DNA from 3 places in the Kribbella sp. NBC_00889 genome. Region 2 is predicted to be linked to each of the others. Evidence: riboswitches for the same ligand, from Rfam matches in the RefSeq annotation. Region 2 holds a riboswitch; each other region holds the start of a gene.
What was found. A riboswitch is a leader RNA that binds a small molecule or an ion and turns the genes downstream of it on or off. The one in region 2 is predicted to bind thiamine pyrophosphate.

Region 1 (6,923 bases), 840 kb from region 2:
CGAGCGGTGCGCTGACCGGATACGCCGGCGGACTCGACGCGAAGCGTTTTCTGCTGAATCTTGAATCGAAAAGCTGAGTTTTCCGGAATCGCCACAGCGGGATTTACACTCGGAATAGAAAGGAGCAGATCCCCAGTGTGGAGTGGGGATCTGCTTCTTTGTTTTCCCTTGCCTGCAAGGGCTGGTGGAATACCTGACGAGTCAGTCAGTTGTCGGTTGATGGATCTCCAGGATGAGCCGGCGGCGGCCGCCCCAGTCCCGTTTGTAGACCTTGAAGTTCTCAATTCCGGCGGCCGCACAGAGCCGGCCGTAGCTGATTTCGTCGTGGATGAAGTGCACGCTGCTGGTGCCGAAGTGCTCGGTGGTGACGATCCGGTGCTCGGGACCCTGGCGCATCCCGTTGGCGATCTCGCCCGCCGTCGCAGGCCCCCAGGCCGGCCCCTCGATGATCGCCATCCCGCCCGGCTTCAGCACCCGGGAGATCTCGCAGATCGTCGACAGTTGCTCCTCCTCGCCGAACAGCTCGTGGAAGGCGGTCCACAGACAGATCACCGCGTCGAACGAGTCCCACTTGTACGGCAGGTCGGTCATCGAGCCGATCGCCCAGTCGATCGACAGTTCCTCCTCGGCCGCCTGCGCCCGGCCGGCCTCGATCAGGTTCGGGGAGATGTCGAGTGCGCGCACGGTCTTGCCGGCCCGGCGCAGCGGCAGCGCGACGCGGCCGTAGCCACAGCACAGATCGAGCACCGACTCGCGCTTCTCGAGCAACTCCTCGACGGCCTTGACGATCGCCGCGTCCCGCTCGGGCGTAGTACGCGCGGCCAGTCCTTCGGCCCCGAGTTCCGCGTACTCGGCCCGGCTACGCAGTGCGGAGTTCAGCATGACCGCAAGTATCCCGGTTACTCCGGGTCAGTTGTCCAGCGGCCGGCGCCCGATCCGGCCAAGCACCACCGCGGCCAGCATCGAGACGACGATCGAGGTGTACGTCGCTCCGAGCCAGGAGGGCACGGGCTGGTCGTTGAAGAGCCGCTGCTGGACCTCGGTCCAGAAGAGCGACCAGCCGGACACCGTGCCGGGGTTGACCAGTTGGTACGAGACGAAGCCGATCAGCCAGGCGACGGCCGGCTGCCAGCGGAAGCGCGCCGTACCGGACACGTCCCAGTTCATCTTGCTGACCACGAAGAAGTCGGCGATCGCGACCGCGAACAAGGGGATGAAGACCGAGCCGATCAGGTAGAGGAACTCCGTGTAGTTGCCTAGGTCAACCAACAGTGCGATAGCCGTTGCTACCACGCCGATGCCGACCGAGATCCACCGGCGGTCGACGTGACCGATCAGGTTGTGCGTGGCCATCGTGGTCGAGTAGACGTTCGCGTAGGCCTCGTCCACCTCGTCCACCAGCAGCACGAGCAACGCGATCGCACCGGCGGGCAGCGTGACCAGCGCGGTGATCACGTCCTCGCTGTTGGTCTGCAGAGTGGCGACCGCGAAGACGCCCAAGGCGTAGTACGCGATCGCGGCCAGGCCGTAGCCGAGTGCGGAGCCACCGAAGGCTGCCTTGTTCGTGCGCGAGTGCCGGGTGTAGTCGGCGGCCAGCGGCGCGAACGACACCACACCGGCGGCGGCCAGGTCGACGGCCGGCCAGAAGCCGAACACGCTGTCCTGCGGCAGATCATGCACCGGCTTGCTGAGCACCTGCACGAACAGGTAGACCGACGCGATCAGCACCAGCCAGACCATGAACTTCCGCAGCACCTTCACGCTGCCCAGTGGTCGTACGGCCATCGCCGTGGCGATCACTCCCGCCACCAGGACGAACAGCCAGCGCCACCGCTCGCTAGTGACGGCGACCGCGGCCTGCGCGATGACGATGATCTCCATCGTGGCCCAGCCGACGTTCTGGGCGATGTTCAGCACGGTCGGCGCGATCGAACCGCGGCGGCCGAACAGACCGCGCAGACTCGCCATCGCCGGTGCGCCGGTCTGCGAGCCGAACACCGCTGCGCCGCCGAGCACGAGCGCGCCGATCCCGCAGCCGACGACGACCGCGAGCAGACCCTGTGCGAGTGAGCCCGTGTACGCCGCCACCAGCGCACCGGTGACCGGGCCGAACAGCGAGATGCCGAAGTTTCCCCAGAGGGTGAACTGGTCCAGGAACCCGAGCGTGCGCGGAGAGTCCGTGGTGAGGACGAGTGGCGCCTCGGTCTGATCGGCAGGACGAACAGCAGTACTGGTCATGGTGACCCGCTCCCTACGCCGGCATTACCCGGTCAGGTTCAGGCGGTCGGCGACCCGGCTGTCCTCAGCTCGTCGCCCTCTCAGCCCGCGCGTTCGGTGCGAGCTCCCGCAAGGATTGCTACCGCGTCAACGATAACGCGTCAGGCAGGATCCGGCGCGGCGGCCGCCCGCTGGATGAGAGCGGCCAGCTCCGGACCGTTGGTCACCACCGGCATGTGCGCGCCGGTCGGCAGCGTCCGCGCCTCACCGTGGCACAGCTCGGCCAGCCGTGCGACCCACTCGGCCGTGGACACCAGATCGTGCCGGCCGCGCACGATCATCACCGGCGCCCGCACCCTGCCGATGACCGCGGCCAGATCGTGGCGCCTGGCCGCGTCGCCGGCGCGCGCGATCGAGGACAGCGTCGTACGGGCGTACTGCGGGGTGACGACTCGGATCAGCCGCGGCGAATCCGGTACGGCGGAACCCAGCCAGCGAGCGGCCAGGTCCACCCAGCTCGACGCCCGGATGTCCCCGGTCGGTGCGACCAGGACCAGGGCGTGCACCAGTTCGGGGAAGGCGATCGCGGTCTCGACCACGATCTGGCAGCTGGCCGAGTGCCCGACCAGGACCGACCGCTCCCGGATCTTGTCCGCCAGCGCCGTCCCGAGAGCCTGTGGACGCAGATCCTCCCTGGCACCGGCGGGTTCGCCGTACCCAGGCAGGCTGACCAGGTGGTACGGCGTGGTGAGGTGCTCGACGGTTGGGTCGTACGACGCCGGCCCGAGGCCGAGACCCGGGACCAGGACGACGGGGACGTTCACTCCCAGGGTGGCCGGTCCGGGCGGGCCTGGACGACCGGGTTGCCGAGATCCGGTTTGAGTTCGCGGTAGCCGAGGGTGAAGCCGGCCGCGAGGATCAGCAGGCCGAGACCACCCCAGCCGTACGCCGTGGGCAGCCGGTGCAGCGAGTCGTCGATCGCGCCCATGCCGGTCGACAGGATCATGATCAGCCAGATCAGGATCGGGACCATCGACACCGCGACCAGCAGCAGTCCGCCGAGCTCGACCGGATCCGGCTGGCGGCCGGCCCTCCGGCGGGCGAGCACGTCCCGGCCCCACATCCAGAGCGCGACCGCGCCGACCAGGAGCAGCAGGAGCTGGCCGATCGTGTCGATCACGTCGGTGCGCAGCGGGTGGTTGAGCGGCGAGCCAGGAGCCTGGGAGATCTCCCGGAGGGCAACCCGCTGGATCGAGATGACCAGCAGGCCGTAGACGCCGGCGATGATCGCGGCGAGCAGGACGACCCGGGCGGCGCGGGGATCGCGGGGCGCGACGGGTTGGTCCCGCCCGTACGTCGGCAGCTCATGCTGCTGCGGATGCGCGGGCGGGCCGTACGGAGTGCCAGGCCGGTAGTTCGGCGGCTGGTTGTACGGCGGTCCGCCGGAGTCGGGCTGCCCCTGCGGCTGACCCGGCCCAGCGCCGCCGGGTGGGGCGCCGTACTGGCCTGGCGGGGAGCTGTAGGGCTGGGGCGGGGCGTAGTGGCTTTGCTCGGGGGCGCTCTGCGGTCCGGAGCCGAACGTGCCGCCGCCGTACGGGGCAGGTTTGGCGTAGTGGTGGTCCTCGCCGGACTGCTCGGGCTCATCGCCCCGGCCGTAGGTCGGGAAATCCTGTGACGACATCGCTGCTCCCTCCCCTCCGACTCAGCTTCTCACGGACGGCTCAGGTTGCCTTGATCGTGGGCCACGCATTCGGCAGGCAGCCGCCCAGGCCCTTGGTCTGCTGCATCATGACCGGCGCGGGGGTCTTCGCCTGGGTGCAGGTGGAGTGGCCGTGGCCGAGCGCGTGCCCGACCTCGTGGTTGACCAGGTAGTTCCGGTACAGGGCGACGTTCCCGCCGTACGCCGGAACCGCGTACACCCACCGCTTGGCGTTCAGGACGACGCGGTCGTCGACGCGGCAGGACACCTCGCCGCCGGTGTCGAGCGGCAGGCACAGCTTGTCGGTCAGGACCGGCGTGGCCAGGATGATCCGCAGGTCGGCGTCGACCTTGTCGGTGCGCTCGAAGTTGACCGGGTGGATCGCCTGCCAGCCGCGCGGATCGGTCAGCGTCTGGTGGATGATCGCGGCGACCGCGGCGCCGTTCAGCGACAGGCCCTGCTCGATCTCGACCCGGTAGGTCAGCTTGTCCTTCACGCCGCTGGCCTTGGCGAACCCTGGCACGACCGCGAGCCGGCCGGTGGAGACGGTGACGTTCGGCTTCGAGCTCTTCGGCTTCCGGGTCAGACTCGGTGCCGGGCGCAACGGGGTGGTGAACTTCTGCGTCGGTGTGGCGATCGGTGCCGGTGCGGGAGTCGCCACCGGAGTCGAGGTGACCGGAGTGCTGGTGCCGGCAACGATCTCGGCCGCGAGGCTCCGCCGGCCGGCGGCGTCCGGGTGCATGACCACCACGGTCCCGAGCACTGCCAGCGCGGTCACCGAGAACCACTGCGCCTTGTGCGACTTCTTCCGGCTGTGACGGCCACCGCGCTTGCGGACACGCGCGTCCGCCTGCTGGCCAGTCCGCCCGGTGGTCATGACGATTCACCCTACAGAGCCAGCACCACTCCACGAAAGGGCAGATTCATGACTTGCAACACCAACGAACCGAAGGCCACGTGGCCGATCAGAGGTCGACGAACCAGCCCGTCATCAGGTCGGTGACCCGCTCCTGCTCGTCCGGCTCGACCAGTGTGCGGCGTACCTCAGGCTGTCCGGGTGCGGAGGAACTTGCCGAAGTGGGGGACGGTGAAGGCGACGGTGCCGCGTTCGGCGGAGAAGACGAGGCCCTTCTTGATCAGGCCGTCGCGGGCCGGGGAGAGGGACTGCGGTTTGCGGTTCAGCGTGCTGGCGACCTCGGCGGTGGGGACCGAGCCGTCGTCGACGCCGATGCCGAGCTCGGCCATCGCGCGCATGTACTCGCGTTCGGCCGGGGTGGCGCGTTCATAGCGGGAGCCGAAGAAGCCGACGGTGAGTTCGGCGGAGGCCTCCGGGCCCGCGACGGCGACGTCCTTGATGGTGATCGGCGAGGTCGGAGCGTGGTCCCAGGTGGCGTGCGCGAAGGCCTGGACGAAGTACGGATAGCCGTCGGTCTGGGCGTACAGCTCGTCCAGCGCCTCGTCGTCGTACTGGACGCCCTCGCTCTCCGCGGGGATCATCAGCGCGCGGTCACACGCGTCGCGGGCGAGACGGTCGACGCGGATGTAGCGGAACAACCGCTCGGAGTACGACTTGCTGGCGGACAGTACGGCGGGCAGATGCGGGAGGCCCGCGCCGACGACGACCAGCGGCGCGCTCTGCTGGGAGATCTCGTGGCAGGCGGCGCACAGCGCGGACAGGTCGTCGGGACTGATGTCCTGCATCTCGTCGATGAACAATCCGACGCCGACGGACAGATCGCCGGCCAGGTCGGCCGCGTCGGTGAACAACTCGATCAGATCCATCTCGAGGTCACCGGAGTCCGCGCGGCCCTTCGCAGCGGCCACGTCGACCGGCGGATGCCAGCGGATGCCCTTGCGGTCGTTGGCGGCGGTGCGCAGCGCGAACGCCTTCAGTACGGCGCTGAAGCTGTCGACCCGCTCGTCGTCGCGATGCCGGTGGCCCAGTTCGCGCATGGCGGTGTGCAGCGCCTGCGCGATCGGCAACCGGATGCTCTGGTCCGGCCGGGCCTCGATCTTCCCGGTACCCCAGGCGCGCTTGATCGCCTGGCTGCGCAAGGTGTTCAGCAACACGGTCTTACCGACGCCGCGGAGTCCACTCAGCACCAGACTCCGCTCCGGCCTGCCTGCCGCGACCCGTTCGAGTACCACTTCGAACTGCCGCACCTCGATGTCGCGTCCGGCCAGCTCAGGCGGCCGCTGACCGGCGCCGGGCGCATAGGGATTCCGGATCGGATCCATGCTTTCACTGTATGAGCGCGTCTAGCGTTTTCCTTAGATTTCGCTAGCAACCGCCAGAGCGTGTCGCGACCCTTGTCTACAGCTTTCTAGCAATTCCGCTAGAAACTCCTAGACCCGCCTAGCCAGCACTTCGTACAGATGCCAGTGCTTCGGCCCGCTCATCGCCCGCCCGTCGTACTCCACCTCGTCGAGGCGCTCCACAGCCCACCCTTCCAGCAATCCCTGGACCTCTGCGTCGTCCTGAGCGGAGATCTCCGGCTGCTGTGCCCAGTCGTCACGCACGCCGAGCAACTGGCCGGCGAACATGCCGCCCGGCCGCACTGCCCGCGTCACCACCGCCCAGGTCTCCGCAAACCGTTCCGGCGGCGCGAAGAACAGACTGAAGCCCGCATAGACAAGGTCGGCGACGGGAGGCCGCGCGTCCCACAGGTCGCTGCGTTCCAGCGTCAGCCGTCGCCCGCTGCGGGCACGGCGGGAGACCTCCGCGAGAGCAGCCGCGCTCGAGTCCACGGCGTGGACCTGCCAGCCTCGATCGAGGAGATCGAGGGTCTCGTTCCCGGCGCCGCAGCCGAGGTCGACCGCCGTACCAGGCTCGGTGAAGCAGGCGAGGGCGGCCTGGTGCAGTGGGCGGGGCGGATCGCCGGAGGTGAAGGCGACGTACGGCGCCCAGTCGGTGAAGTCGGGCATAGGGGGAGTCTTGCAGGCGACTAGGCCCGCGGGAGCACTATCGTCCTGTCATGGTTGGGCGGGTGGAATGGGCTCGGCAGGC
Region 2 (6,923 bases):
ACGGCGAGGATCAGGCCGGCGGCGGTGAACGACAGAATGAGTGCCGTCACGCGGTGGCCCCAGCGTCGAGGAGCTCGGCCGCCAGCACTCGTCCACGTTGTTCCTCGGCGACTCCGGCTGCCTGGGCCCGCTGGGTCACCGCGGACTGACTGATGCCGAGCTTCACGCCGATCTCGCGCCGGGTGAGCCCTTCGGCCAGCAGGTCGGCGACAGCCCACCCGCGGTCGCTCCGCCGCCGCAGCACCGAAGCCATCAGCCACAACACCGTCTCGACCTGCTCGGCGCAGCGCGCGTCGGAGCCGACCACGTTGACGTGGTGCGGGCTCGACTTGGCCCGATTCACCGCCTCCCGCGCGAACACGAACGCGTCCCCGCTCCCGGCCCGCGTACTGCGCGGCAGCGGCTGCGTGACCTCACCGGCTCCGAGCCCGACGTACCAGGTGTCGGCGCGCAGCAGCTCGACGATCACGTCGATCGTGGCGCGCGCCTCGGACAGCACGCCCTGCACTTCGTCGCCGGCCGTCCGCTCGAACTTGCGGAGCAAACCGGTCCGCCGCGGCCGGCGGTTCAGGATGTTCAGTAGCTCGGGTACGAGATCGGTCATGCTTCGGCTGCCCCGCTGATCTACCGTGAGAACGAAGACCACTGTGCTGCACCTCCTTCCCGACGCCGTTAAGGCTACAGTCTTATTCACGTAGAGTGAAGGAAAAAACCTGAATCGGTTCATCCGATCACTCCTCGTGATCGCCCCGCGGAACCGACGATCCCCTAATTCTCCGCTGGATCCGGGGGGCGAGGCATCTCGACTCGCCCCCCGGATCTCACCGAGCGTCTGCAGGAACCAGGATCCTCACTCCGCCAGCGGCAGGTACAGCTTCTTGTCGTGGGCTTTGAAGGTCTCCGACATTTCGGCGAAGCCGGCCTCGATCGCCTCGGTGGAGGTCAGGCCGTGTTCCTCGGCGTACGCGCGGATGTCGGCGGTGATCCGCATCGAGCAGAACTTCGGGCCGCACATCGAGCAGAAGTGCGCGGTCTTGGCAGGCTCGGCCGGCAGGGTCTCGTCGTGGAAGGACCGCGCGGTGTCAGGATCCAGCGAGAGGTTGAACTGGTCCTCCCAGCGGAACTCGAACCTTGCCTTCGACAACGTGTCGTCCCAGGCCTGCGCACCCGGGTGCCCCTTGGCCAGATCCGCCGCGTGGGCAGCGATCTTGTACGTGATCACACCGGTCTTCACGTCGTCGCGATCCGGCAGGCCGAGGTGTTCCTTCGGCGTGACGTAGCAGAGCATCGCCGTACCCAGCCAGCCGATCTGGGCCGCACCGATCGCGCTGGTGATGTGGTCGTACGCCGGTGCGACATCAGTTGCCAACGGCCCCAATGTGTAGAACGGCGCCTCGCCGCACAGTTCCTCCTCGAGCCGGACGTTCTCGGCGATCTTGTCCATCGGCACGTGCCCCGGACCCTCGATCATCACCTGGACGTCGTGCTCCCAGGCGATCTTGGTGAGCTCGCCCAGGGTCCGCAGCTCGGCGAACTGGGCCGCGTCGTTGGCATCCGCGATACATCCCGGTCGCAGGCCGTCGCCGAGTGAGAACGTCACGTCGTACTCGCGCAGGATCTCGCACAGCTCGGCGAAATGCGTGTACAGGAAGGACTCCTGGTGATGCGCGAGGCACCAGGCTGCCATGATCGACCCACCTCGCGACACGATCCCGGTGATCCGGCGCGCGGTCAGCGGGACGTACCGCAGCAGGACGCCGGCGTGCACGGTCATGTAGTCGACGCCCTGCTCGCACTGCTCGATCACCGTGTCGCGGTACACCTCCCACGACAGCTCGGCCGGATCGCCCTTCACCTTCTCCAGCGCCTGGTACAGCGGCACGGTCCCGATCGGCACCGGCGAGTTGCGCAGGATCCACTCCCGCGTCTCGTGGATGCTCTTGCCGGTGGACAGGTCCATCACCGTGTCCGCACCCGCCCGGGTGGCCCAGACCAGCTTCTCCACTTCCTCCTCGACCGAGCTGGTCACCGCCGAGTTGCCGATGTTCGCGTTCACCTTCACCAGGAACTTCTTCCCGATGATCATCGGCTCGCTCTCCGGGTGCCGCCGGTTCGCCGGGATCACGGCCCGGCCGCGCGCGACCTCGGACCGGACGAACTCCGGGTCCATGCCCTCCCGCAGGGCGACGTAGCTCATCTCCTCGGTGACGGTGCCGGCTCGCGCGTGCGCCAGCTGGGTCAGTGGCGCGCGCCCGGCGATCCAGTCCCGCCGCAGCGCGGGCAGACCGGCTTGTACGTCGATCCGCGCCGACGCGTCCGTGTACGGACCGGAGGTGTCGTACAGGTCGAAGTGTTCGCCGTTCGTGAGGTGGACGCGACGGGCCGGGACCTCCAGCTCGCCGCGATAGATCTTCTCCGAGCCCGAGATCGGGCCGGTGGTGACAGTGGGCCGAATCGTGCTGACAGTCACTGTGCTGCTCCCTACGCCGGAATTACCCGGACAGGTTCGGCGGTCGGCGGCGCCGGACATGTGTCCAGCCGCCCTCTCAGCCCGCTACGGTGCGAGCTCCCGCGATCTCCAATTGTCACCGTCACTCTAGTGCCTCGTCGAGGAACGTGGGTGCCTCTAGCGGGCGTCTGGGGCGCCGCTAGAGGTGCCTACGCTCCTCGACGAGGCACTCACCTGTGTCGTCTTGACCGGGCCGGTAGCGTCGGGGGATGCGAGACCTCGTGTACCCGCCCGTGATCGGCTTCGCGAAGACCGCGTTCAAGGTGCTCGATCTGAAGATCCGGCTGACCGGGACAGAGAACGTGCCGCGGACCGGCGGCGCGGTGATCGCGCTGAATCACATCAGCTATGTCGACTTCATCCTGGGCGGGTTCGGCGCGGTGCCGAGCAAGCGGCTGGTCCGCTTCATGGCCAAGGACGTGCTGTTCCGCAACCGGTACTCCGGTCCGTTGATGCGCGGCATGCACCACATCGCGGTGGACCGGTCGGCAGGTACCGCGTCGTACCGGGAGGCGATCCGCTACCTGAACGACGGCGAGATCGTCGGGGTGTTCCCCGAGGCAACGATCAGCCGGTCCTTCGAGCTGAAGGAGTTCAAGTCCGGCGCGGTCCGGATGGCCGCGGAGGCCGGCGTACCGGTCGTCCCGCTGATCCTGTGGGGGACGCAGCGGATGCTGACGAAGGACCATCCGCGCGACTTCTCCCGGCATCGCGCGATCGCGATCACCGTCGGCGAGCCGATCACGGTCGGCACCGACGACGACGCGGCCGAGGCGACCGCGCACCTGCGGACGACGATGGCCGGGATGCTGGACCGGACCATCCGCGACTACCCGGAGCAGCCGGCCGGCGCATGGTGGCTGCCCGCGTCGTACGGCGGTGGTGCGCCCTCGCCCGCGGAAGCGGAACGCCTGGACCAGGAGGAACTCGCCCGGCGGGCGGCCCGCCGCAAGTAAGCACACCGTCAGTAACGCGGACAAGACCTTGACCCCCGGGTGACCCCGAGGGTACGAAAGGCTCTTGTTGACAGTGCAGGAAACCTGGGGGGTCCCTGTGACGCCGGCCGGTCGGCGGCGGTACTCGGGTAGGCGGGGAAGGGTTGTGTTCGATTCACCGGAAGAGCTGCATCTCTTCGAACCGGGGATGCTCGCGGTGGCGCCGCATGTCGCAGAGCACATCCCGGACGCCGGCGTCTACTTCGTCGACTGGGCCATCCAGGACCTGCCGGCGGACCGCGCCCGCGAGGTCGAGTCCGCGGTGAACGGCAGGCGCTGCCAGAACGGCTGGTTCCCGCTGGAGAGCCTGGACAGCATCGGCAGCCGCGGGTACTGGCGTGGTCCGCTCACCTACCTGGCCCGGATGACGGCCGACGACACGTCGATCCTGCAGGAGTGGTCGACCGACGGGCTCACCGGCGACGACCAGAGCCGGATCGAGGCGACCGTGAACCACCTGCTCTACCAGCAGGGTCACGCGGCCGCGGCGACCTGGGCCGTCGCGGTCCGCCCGCAGACCTACCTGGACGCAGCGCTGCTCGGCGACCGGCTGGCCGCCGCGTGGGAGTACAACCTCGGCTCGATCCGCTCGAAGGACGTGGCGAAGTCGGTACGGCGCTGGAACCGCTGACGTCAGTGGAACTGCGGGATGACCAGGTACAGCCCGTAGAACGCGGCCGCCACCCCGACCCCGAAGATCAGGCTGACCAGGGCCCCTCACCGAGAGCACTCCAGTCGATGTGCATCGCCGTACTCCTCTCAGCCCGCCGCGGCCGTGGTGGCCGGAGTCGGCCACCCGGCCGGACAGCCGGACAGCCGGACAGCCGGACAGCCGGAGAACTTACTCCAAGATCAGATGGGCCAACCCGTAACAGAGCGCCGCGATGATGCCGGCCGCGGGAATGGTCAGCACCCACGCTGTGACGATGTTCTGCGCGACTCCCCAACGGACCGCTGACAGCCGCTTGGTCGCACCGGCGCCGATCACCGCCGACGTGATCGTGTGCGTGGTGGAGACCGGCGCGTGCAGGCCGATCGCCATCACGTACAGCACGGTCGCGGCGACCGACTCGGCGGCGAAGCCGCGGGCCGGATCCAGGTGGATGATCCGGCGGCCCAGAGTGCGCATGATCCGCCAGCCACCGGAGTAGGTGCCGAGCGAGATCGCCGTCGCGGCGGAGATCTTGACCCACAGCGGGATGCCGTCGTTCTCGTTGACGTGACCGGTGGTGAGCAGGGCCAGGAAGATGACGCCCATCGTCTTCTGCGCGTCCTGCAGGCCGTGTCCGAGCGCCACCGCCGCTGCCGACAGCGACTGCGACATCCGGAAGCCCCGGGTGACCTTGCCGGGATTGCTGTGCCGGAATATCCAGAGGATCGCCGTCATCAGCGCGAACGCGCCGAAGAAGCCGATCCCCGGCGACAGCACCATCGGGATGACGACCTTGTCGAGGATGCCCGTCCACAGCACGATGCTCGACGAGGCGACCCCGGCGCCGATCAGTCCGCCGATCAGCGCGTGCGACGAGGAACTCGGCAGGCCGAAGTACCAGGTGATCAGGTTCCAGATGATGGCGCCGATCAGCGCGGCGATGACGACCACCAGGCCGTGTGTGCCGCTCGGCGTGCTGATGATGCCCTTGCCGATCGTCTCGGCCACCTCGGTGCCGGCCAGCGCACCGAGGAAGTTGCACGCCGCGGCCATCGCCAGCGCCACCCGCGGGGTGAGCGCGCGGGTGGAGACCGAGGTCGCGATCGCGTTGGAGGCGTCGTGGAAGCCGTTGGTGTAGTCGAAGGCCAGCGCGATGACGACGAGGATGATGACGAGCGCGAGCTCCACGCTCAGCTCTCCTTGACGGCGATCTGCTCGACGGTGTTGGCGACGTGTTCGAAGGCGTCGATACCGGCCTCCAGCAGGTCCACCACGGTCTTGAACTTCATCACGGTCAGCGCGTCGTACTCGCCGCTGAACAGTTTGGCGATGATCCGGCGGTGCACCGCGTCACCGGTGTTCTCCAGCCGGTTGATCTCGATCCAGTACTCGGCCAGGTCCTTCATCGTCCGCAGCCGGGGCATCGTCTCGGCGGTCAGCTGCGCCATCCGCTGGAGTACCTCGATCTGCTCGGCGACCTCCTCCGGCAACTTGTCCAGGTTGAACAGGTGGACCGAGTCGACGGCCTCCTCCATGAAATCCATCACGTCGTCGAGATCGGAGGCCAGCCGGTAGATGTCCTCGCGGTCGAACGGGGTGACGAAGGTCGAGTTCACCCGGCGGATGATCGAGTGCGTGGTCTCGTCGGCCGCGTGCTCGGCGTCCTTCATCTGGGCGGCGATCTGGTGGCTCGACGACAGCCCGGTTCCGGCGGTGCTGCCGAGCAATTCGGCCAGGATCCGGGATCCGTCCACGAGGTGGTTGGCGGACTCGGTGAAAAGGTCGTAGAACGTCGGGTCGTTCGGACGCAGACGTAACGGCACTTCAAGCTCCGGATGAACGAGGGACAAACCGTGAACATGCTAGGGGGAACCTGCGGTTGACGCGGCATCCGCCCGGTCAAGGTAGCGCGTCGGAATGAACTGCCCCAAGGGGATCTGACCGGAGAGTAACCGAATCGTTTCAACGAGTGATCACGGCGTACAGGTCGAAGAGACCCACCACGAGCACCAGTCCGGCCGCGATCCGGACCACCCGATCGTGGCCGAGGGCATGGACCGCGGCACCTCCGGTCCGCCGGTAGACGGCGCTCACCGCTGCCCAGCAGGACAGGGACAGCACCAGTACGACGATGCCCAGGCCGGTGCGGACGTCCGACGTACCGTGGCCGGAAGCAAGCAACAGGACGCCGTTCGCGATCAGGCCGAGGGCGGTCCGGCGCCAGGCGAGGAGGGTGCGCTCGGGCTGCAGCCCGGGGTCGGGTGTGCTCATCGCCACAACGAGAAGATCAGGGCGATCAGGCCGACCACGGCGATCGTTGCCCCCAGCATCAGCGGCAGGCGGGTCAACGGGAGCGGCCCACCGCGGCGGATCGCGGCCAGGTTCTGCTGCCAGCGGCGGAAGGCGCCGGCCGTGGTGATGATACCGACAGTGACCAGAACGACACCGATGATGCGGGCGGGCCAGCGATCCGGACCGAGGTCAAGGAACTGCACCGCGGACAGACCGCCGGCGTAGCAGGCCAATGAGGTCCGCAGGTAGGCCAGATAGGTGCGTTCGTTCGCCAGGGTGAAGCGGTAGTCCGGTTCGCGGTCTTCGTACTCCTCCGTCATCCGCAGCTCACCAGGCCGTACTTCTGCTTCAGTGTCAGCACACGCCTCACGCTACTGCTCAGCTGCGCGGCGAAGGCCTTGTCCTGCTCGGCCTTGGTGACCAGCGCGTTCACCATGGTGGCGGTCTGCGACGCCGTGGCGTTGATCACGATGTC
Region 3 (6,923 bases), 170 kb from region 2:
CGCGCGGCCACCACCGCCGGACAAGCCGAAGACCCCGACCTGTTCCACGCCGTCGATTCCGCGCAACACGCTGAGCGCGGTCAGGTCGTCGTACGCGACCATGCCGGCCAGCGACGTACCGAGAATCCCGGCAGCCTTCGCCACCGTGTGCTCGTGAACGGCCGCGGCGACGTCGTACGACTCGTCGTCCTCGGCCGGCAGCTCGAAGCGGCGGGAACCCCAGGCGAAGGTGTCATGACACAGCACCACGAAGCCCGCGCGGGCGAGCACACCGGCGGCGGCCTGACCCTCGTACAGGTCCGCGCGGACCCTGACCGCGACCCGGCTGGGCCGCGGTACGTCGACCAGCCGCTCGGCACCGATCGACTTCACCCCGGCATGGCAGTGCAGACCGAGCAGGCCCGCCCGCGGCGCTCGCCCGGCCGGTCGGAGCAACCACGCACGCGTCGGCGGTCCGAACGGCGTGGTCCACTGGAGTTCACTGGTGTGGACGCCATCCGCCTGCCACTCGTCCACGGTGCGCACTGCGGGCACGGCGCCGGGCTCCGGTACGCCGAGCAGTCCGGCGACCTTGGTGGTCAGTTCGTCCCCGGTCAGTGGCAGGGTGTCCCGGACGAAGTCCGGCCAGTCGTCGTACCCGCCCAGTGCACTGGGTCTCACGCCACCTCACAGGGGTTGAGAAACCGGTTTCTTTCCTGAGAAGGTAACACAGTGGCCGAGGCTCGAATAGGCTTCGGAAGGCGGTTTCCCAACCGGGCGGGGATTAACGGAAGACGGCGCATGGGCAGGACACCGAAGGACTCGATCACGATCGCCGATGTCGCGCGGGCGGCGGAGGTGTCCAGGGCGACCGTCTCGCGGGTGATGAACGGGCGCCTGACCGTCGCCCCGGACATCGCCGAACGCGTTCGCGCCGCCGCCGACAGGTTGAACTACCGGCCCAGCGATCTGGCCCGCAGCCTGTCGCTCGGCCGCACCAACATGGTCGCGCTGGTCGTCCCGGATCTGGCCAACCCGCTGTTCCAGCAGGTCCTGCGTGGCATCACGAACGCCTCGGCCGCGGCCGGCTACCGGGTGCTGGTCGCCGAGACCGACGAGGACCCGGCCGCCGAGGCGGGGATCGCTCTTGCGGCGCGCCGACGCTGCGATGCGTTGATCATGGTGTCGCCGCGGCTCGACGAGGAGAGCCTGCTCGAACTGCTGCCGCAGGTCCAGCCGGTGATTCTGGTCAACCGGCCAGGCCCGGCCGAGGTCGCCAGCGTCGCGGTCGACTACGGCCGCGCGGTGCGGATCGTGGTGAACCACCTGGTCGGTCTCGGGCACCGTCGGCTCGCGTTCCTGGCCGGTCCGCCGGCCAGTGCGTCCAACCAGGCCCGGCTGCGGTCGCTGGACATCGTGCAGCGGGAGATCCCGGATCTCGAGCTCGTCCGGCTGGACTGCGGCTGGTCGATCGAGGACGGGTACGCCGCGGTCGAGCGGGTGCTGGAGTCCCGCGTGACGGCCGTTGTCGCGTTCAACGATCTGGTCGCCTTCGGGTTGCTTGCCCGGCTCAACGAAGTGGGCGTCGCCGTACCGGCCGATGTGTCGGTCGCCGGGATGGACGACATCGGGTTGTCGCGGTTCGCCGTACCTTCGCTGACGACGGTGCGGGTCCCGCAGCAGGAGCTGGGGGAGCTGGCCTGGCGTCGGTTGTACGCCGCGATCTCCGGTGCGGATGCCGAAGTGGACGGCGTACCGGATCTTCGGCTGGCGGTGCGGGCGAGCACGGGTCCGGTGCCGCAGGCAACGCAGCCGACCGGGGATGCTCCGGGTGAGCGGGTCGGATGGCAGCAGCAGGGGGACAGGTTCGTGCTCGGCGGCGATTCCTTGCCGCTCGCGCATTACGAGTTCGGACGGCGAATGCCGCAGGTGCATTCGCCTCGGCCCTACCTGCATCCCGTGCGGACGCTCGGCGGTCACCCGCTCACCGAGGTCAGCCCGGTCGATCACCGGCACCACTACGGTGTCTCGCTGGCCGTTGCCGGAGTCAACGGTACGTCGCATTGGGGCGGACGGACCTTCCTCCCGGACCGCGGACCGACGCTGCTCCCGAACCACGGTCAGCAACGCAGCCGTGGCGTCAGCGTCGACGGCAACACCCTGACCGACGAGGTGACCTGGTACGACGAACAGGGCCGCCCGCAACTCGCGGAGCGCCGGCTCCTCCGCGGAGCGCTGGCCGAAGGCGGTTGGCGCCTCGACTGGGAGAGCATCTTCACCGCCCGCTACGGCCCGGTGCGCATCGACAGCCCGGCCACCACGGGCCGCGCCGGCGCCGGGTACGGCGGTATCTTCTGGCGCCTTCCAACGGTCGAAATCACAACTGTCCTCAGCGATTCCGGCGAGGGGACCGACGCAGCCTACGGATCGACCAGCCGTTGGCTGGCTTTCATCCAGCAACGCGCCGACGCTTTCACCACGCTGCTTCTGTTCCAGCCGGGTGATGTCCGTCCGTGGTTCCTACGCTCCGAGGACTACGTCGGTGCCGGTCCTGCTCTGGCCTGGGATGGCGCCCTGGATCTGCAGCCAGAGCAGGCGGTCTCGTTCTCCCTGAGCGCACTGCTCCTCGACCACCCGCTGGACTTGTCCCAAGCCCGCACCCTGATGGGTCGCCTGCTTTAGCCGAAGGACGCGATGCCCGTCACCGGGGAGGACGCGAGGGCGGAGTGCCAGCGGCGGGGGACCCGGCCGGCTAGGCGGGCGGCGCGGCCGGCGGCGACCGCGTCGCGCATCGCGGCCGCCATCAGGGCAGGCTTCTCCGCGCGCGTGACTGGGGTGGCGAGCATGACTGCGTCACACCCGAGCTCCATGGCCAGCGCCGCGTCGCTCGCCGTACCGATTCCGGCGTCGACGATCACCGGGACGTTCGCGGCCTCGGCGATCAGCGCGAGGTTGTGGGGGTTGCGGATCCCGAGCGCGGAACCGATGGGCGCCGCCAACGGCATCACCGCCGCACATCCCGCTTGCTCGAGGCGGCGGGCGAGGATCGGGTCGTCGTTCGTGTACGGGAGCACGGTGAAACCGTCGGCCACCAAGGTGTCCACGGCATCCAGCAACTCGACCGGGTCGGGCATCAGCAAGTGGTCGTCGGCAACGACCTCGACCTTGATCAGGTCGGTCTGCAAGGCCTCCCTCGCCATCCGCGCGGTGAGCACGGCCTCCGCGGCGGTGTGACAACCGGCTGTGTTCGGCAGCACTTCGATACCGTGCTTCGCCAGTACGTCGAGGACCGAGCCCTCGTGGCCGGTGCCGAGCCGGCGCATCGCGACCGTGGTCAGTTGGGTGCCGGAGGCAAGCAATGCCTCCTCCATCACTTCCAGGTTGGCCGAACCGCCCGTCCCCATGATGAGACGCGAGGTGTACGTCCGGCCACCGAGCTCCAGTGCGTCGTCCATGTCAGCCGCCCTGTACCGCGCTGACGATCTCGACCCGGTCGCCCGGTTTGAGCGTGGTACCGGCCCACTCGCTGCGCGTGAGCACGGTCTGGTTGACAGCGACCGCGATCCCGGTGGTGCGGTCGGAGTACTCCTGGATCAGGTCGGCAACGGACTTCCCCGGTGCGACCGTGGTCTCTGTACCGTTCACCCAGACGGATTCCTGCATCGCTTCCTCCCTACGCCGGAATTACCCGATTCAGGTTCAGCGGTCGGCGACGCCGTACACAGTCGCCCTCTCAGCCCGCTCCGGTGCGAGCTCCCGCGGCAGTTCGACACTAACCACCAGAGGCGATCGAGACAACCCAGGCTCAGGCGATGCGGTTGGCCGTGAGCTCCAGGTGGAGGTCCAGTTTCTGGGCGACCATGAGGTTGACGGCCGCGTTCCAGCTCACCGACCAGCGCTTGCGCAGCAGCGGAAGCGACCCTGTGAACGCGACCCCGTCGTCGGTGCCCGTCAGTTCCAGCGGTACGACGACCGGCCGCGTGGCGCCACGGATCGTGAGATTCCCCGTCACCGTGAACGTCGTCACACCGGTCTGGCTCACCTTCGTGGACCTGAACCTGATCGACGGATACGTCTCCGCGTCGAGGAAGTGCTCACGCAGCGCGGCATCCCGCCGCCGGTCGCCGGTCTGGATGCTGTCCGCCTGAATCGTCAGATCCGCCGTCGACCGGCTCGGATCCTCCCCATCCAGCCGAAGCACCCCACGGAACACCTCGAACTTCCCAGGAACCCGAGGCCCAACCGTGTGCCGCGCCGTGAAACCCAACCTCGACCGCGCCGCATCCACCGCGTAGTCCCCAGTCAATTCCTTCAACATCGTCGTCGTAGTCATACACGTACGACGAGACCGCCATCCGAACTGTCAGGCCTCAGGACCAGGCGGAGAAGGGCGAGGCTCGCGAGGGCGGCGACGAAGGTCGGGACCGTCCACCAGCCGAGGGCGTGGTAGAGGCGTACGGCGGTCCAGGAGCCGAGGCTGCCGGCGGAGTAGGCGCAGACCATGTACGCCGTGTTCATGGCGCTGCGCCGGCCGGGGTCGAGTTGGTACATCCGGGTGACGTTCGCGACCATCCCCGACTGCATCGACACATCGAGGACGAGTACGCCGGCCACGAGGAGCGTGAGTCCCAGCGCACCACCGGCGTACGCACCCAGCATGAGTACGGCGGCGAGAACAGTTCCGACCAGGATCCAGGCCGTCACGGCATCCGGCGTACGGCGATCGACGATGCGACCGGTCCACGGGACGACGGCCATGGTGGCGATCGCGACCAGACTGATCCAGCCGAGTGCGCCGGCCCCGAGGCCGAAGGAATCCTGCAGGACGAGGACCAAGGTCGCCCAGGTGCCGGTGAAGCCCGCGAACGTACAGGCCTGGTAGAACGCCGATCGACGCAGACCGCTGCGCAACCTCAGTTGGTCGAAGGGCCGGCGCAGGTACTGCGGGAACTCCGCCGGCTCGACGTGCACCGGCACGGGCAGTCGAGTCCACGCGACCGTGGCGCACACCAGAGCCAGTACGGCGGCACCCAGGTAGGCGTACCGCCATGAATACTCCTCGCCCAGGAACCCGGCGATCGCACGCGACAGGATCATCCCGGGGATGCCCACGCTGAGCAGGATGCTGTTGATGCTGCCCAATCGCCGCGAACCGGTCATACCCGCGACGTACGGACCGATCACCGGCGATGCCACCGTCGCACAGCCCATCAGGAACGACGCGATCACCAGGACCGGCAACGACGGTGCCGCCGCGGCTGCGATCGCAAAGACCGCGACGCCGGCGAACAGGATGGTCAGCAGCCGCCGCTGCGCCCCGGTGTCACCCAGCGGTACGACGGTCAGGATGCCAACGGCGTACCCGGCCTGCGGCGCGGTCACGACCAGCGCCGTGTCCGACAGCGGTACGTGCAGCGACGCGGCGACGGATGGCAGCAGCGCCTGCGGGAAGTAGACAGTCCCGACGCCGACCGCCGAGCACACGGCCAGTACGCCGAGCAACGTCGTGCGCGGTCGCGCGTCGACGGCAATCTCGATCCTCATGCCCCCGACTGTCGCGGGGCGTCGCAGCGACCCGCGAACGATTTAGGATTGGGCTACATCGACAAGGGGGCAGGCGTGCTCACGTATGAGTTGACCTCGCGGGACCTTGAGGATGTCCGGTTCGCGGTCTCGCCGGCGGCCGAGACTGTGCTGTCGCTGCGGGCGTTGCAGGATCCGGGACGCTTCCCGCTTCAGCTGCCCTGGGTCCGGGCGGTTCAGCCACTGCTCGGGTCGTTGGACTTCAGCGTGTTGCGCCGGCTGGTCAACGACACGATGGGCAGTCCGGACTTCCTGACTCCGCGTCCGACGTCACCGCTCACCCAGATCGGCGACGAGCTTGACCTCATCGCCTCGGTCGACCGCGAGACCTTTGAACGCCAGCTCGTTGCGGTCAACGGTGCGGTTCCCGCCGAGCTGGCCGGGCCCGACGGCGTGACGAAGGTGGTCGACGCTCTCCGCGAGTACTGGCAGACCGCGATAGCGCCGTACTGGAATCGGATGCGCACGCTGCTGACCGCCGACATCAGCTATCGCGGGCATGTCGTCACCCAGCGAGGCACGGGCGTGATGCTGAACGAACTCGGGCCGGCGATCAGCTACGGGAACGGCCTGCTTCGGGTCGACCGCGTGAGCGATGTCAGCCGCACCGAAAGTGTCGACGGCCGTGGCCTCGTCCTCCAGCCGACCCTCTTCGGCCCGCATGCCGTGATCCCGATGGACGTCGGCGCCGAACCGATCCTCGGCTACCCGCCCCGCGGCCAGGCCACCCTCTGGTCGGTCGTCGACCCGCCGTCGCGCCGCGACCTGGCCCAACTCATCGGCACCGCCCGAGCCCGCATCCTCGAACTCCTCACCCACCCGCGCACCACCACCGACGTCGCCGCCGAACTCAAGGTCACCCCCTCCGCGGTCAGTCAGCAGCTCCAGCTCCTCCGCCGTACCGGCCTGGTCGAACCCCAACGCACCGGCAAACAAGTCCTCTACAAACCCACCCAACTAGCCGCCCTCCTCACCGGCACCGAAGCCGACTGACCCGGTCAGGTGACGGGTGGCGGGTTGTGTGCCGGCTGGCGGGTTGTTGCGCGCCAGCGGTGAAACAACCCGCCACTGGGTCCGGCTATCGCTTCGAGCGGCAGACCTCGCCCTTGATCTCGGTGACGAAGTGGTCCACCTCCCAGTGCTGGCCGAGGTAGGCGTAGCCGGTCGCGCCTTCGTAGCGGCCGGTACCGCCGGTGAACTGCTGGGTGCCGCCGGCGTGACCGGAGCCGGTGGTTGTGTTGACGTTCCCGATGCTCGTCTCGAGTGCGGTGAGCGTCGCCCCGTCCTCGAAGGTGTAGGTAAGCGTGCCGGTGACCGGCCGCTGGTCGGGTGCTGTCGCCGGCGGCTCGCCGCGGGAGCCG

Region 1: linked by a shared signal. The riboswitch ahead of OG817_RS36865 (purine-cytosine permease family protein) and the one ahead of thiC (phosphomethylpyrimidine synthase ThiC) in region 2 are both predicted to bind thiamine pyrophosphate.
Region 3: linked by a shared signal. The riboswitch ahead of thiS (sulfur carrier protein ThiS) and the one ahead of thiC (phosphomethylpyrimidine synthase ThiC) in region 2 are both predicted to bind thiamine pyrophosphate.

The regions. Positions count from the first base shown of each region.
Region 1 covers NZ_CP108783.1:7,511,342-7,518,264, forward strand. The annotation lists gene OG817_RS36855 (methylated-DNA--[protein]-cysteine S-methyltransferase) at 1-77, shown strand, start outside; gene OG817_RS36860 (class I SAM-dependent methyltransferase) at 202-882, opposite strand; gene OG817_RS36865 (purine-cytosine permease family protein) at 910-2,238, opposite strand; TPP riboswitch at 2,232-2,358, opposite strand; gene OG817_RS36870 (alpha/beta fold hydrolase) at 2,379-3,041, opposite strand; gene OG817_RS36875 (hypothetical protein) at 3,038-3,898, opposite strand; gene OG817_RS36880 (DUF3152 domain-containing protein) at 3,939-4,793, opposite strand; gene OG817_RS36885 (ATP-binding protein) at 4,961-6,154, opposite strand; gene OG817_RS36890 (class I SAM-dependent methyltransferase) at 6,263-6,841, opposite strand; gene OG817_RS36895 ((p)ppGpp synthetase) at 6,892-6,923, shown strand, end outside.
Region 2 covers NZ_CP108783.1:6,673,013-6,679,935, forward strand. The annotation lists gene OG817_RS32595 (hypothetical protein) at 1-50, opposite strand, end outside; gene OG817_RS32600 (transposase) at 47-604, opposite strand; gene thiC (phosphomethylpyrimidine synthase ThiC) at 851-2,470, opposite strand; TPP riboswitch at 2,461-2,583, opposite strand; gene OG817_RS32610 (lysophospholipid acyltransferase family protein) at 2,719-3,465, shown strand; gene OG817_RS32615 (hypothetical protein) at 3,611-4,135, shown strand; gene OG817_RS32620 (anion permease) at 4,346-5,344, opposite strand; gene OG817_RS32625 (DUF47 domain-containing protein) at 5,347-5,979, opposite strand; gene OG817_RS32630 (DUF202 domain-containing protein) at 6,119-6,427, opposite strand; gene OG817_RS32635 (YidH family protein) at 6,424-6,768, opposite strand; gene OG817_RS32640 (glycoside hydrolase family 3 N-terminal domain-containing protein) at 6,765-6,923, opposite strand, start outside.
Region 3 covers NZ_CP108783.1:6,844,510-6,851,432, reverse strand. The annotation lists gene OG817_RS33530 (hypothetical protein) at 1-660, opposite strand, end outside; gene OG817_RS33525 (DUF6807 family protein) at 781-2,661, shown strand; gene OG817_RS33520 (thiazole synthase) at 2,658-3,434, opposite strand; gene thiS (sulfur carrier protein ThiS) at 3,436-3,642, opposite strand; TPP riboswitch at 3,633-3,749, opposite strand; gene OG817_RS33510 (YceI family protein) at 3,785-4,297, opposite strand; gene OG817_RS33505 (MFS transporter) at 4,309-5,523, opposite strand; gene OG817_RS33500 (DUF5937 family protein) at 5,599-6,555, shown strand; gene OG817_RS33495 (hypothetical protein) at 6,641-6,923, opposite strand, start outside.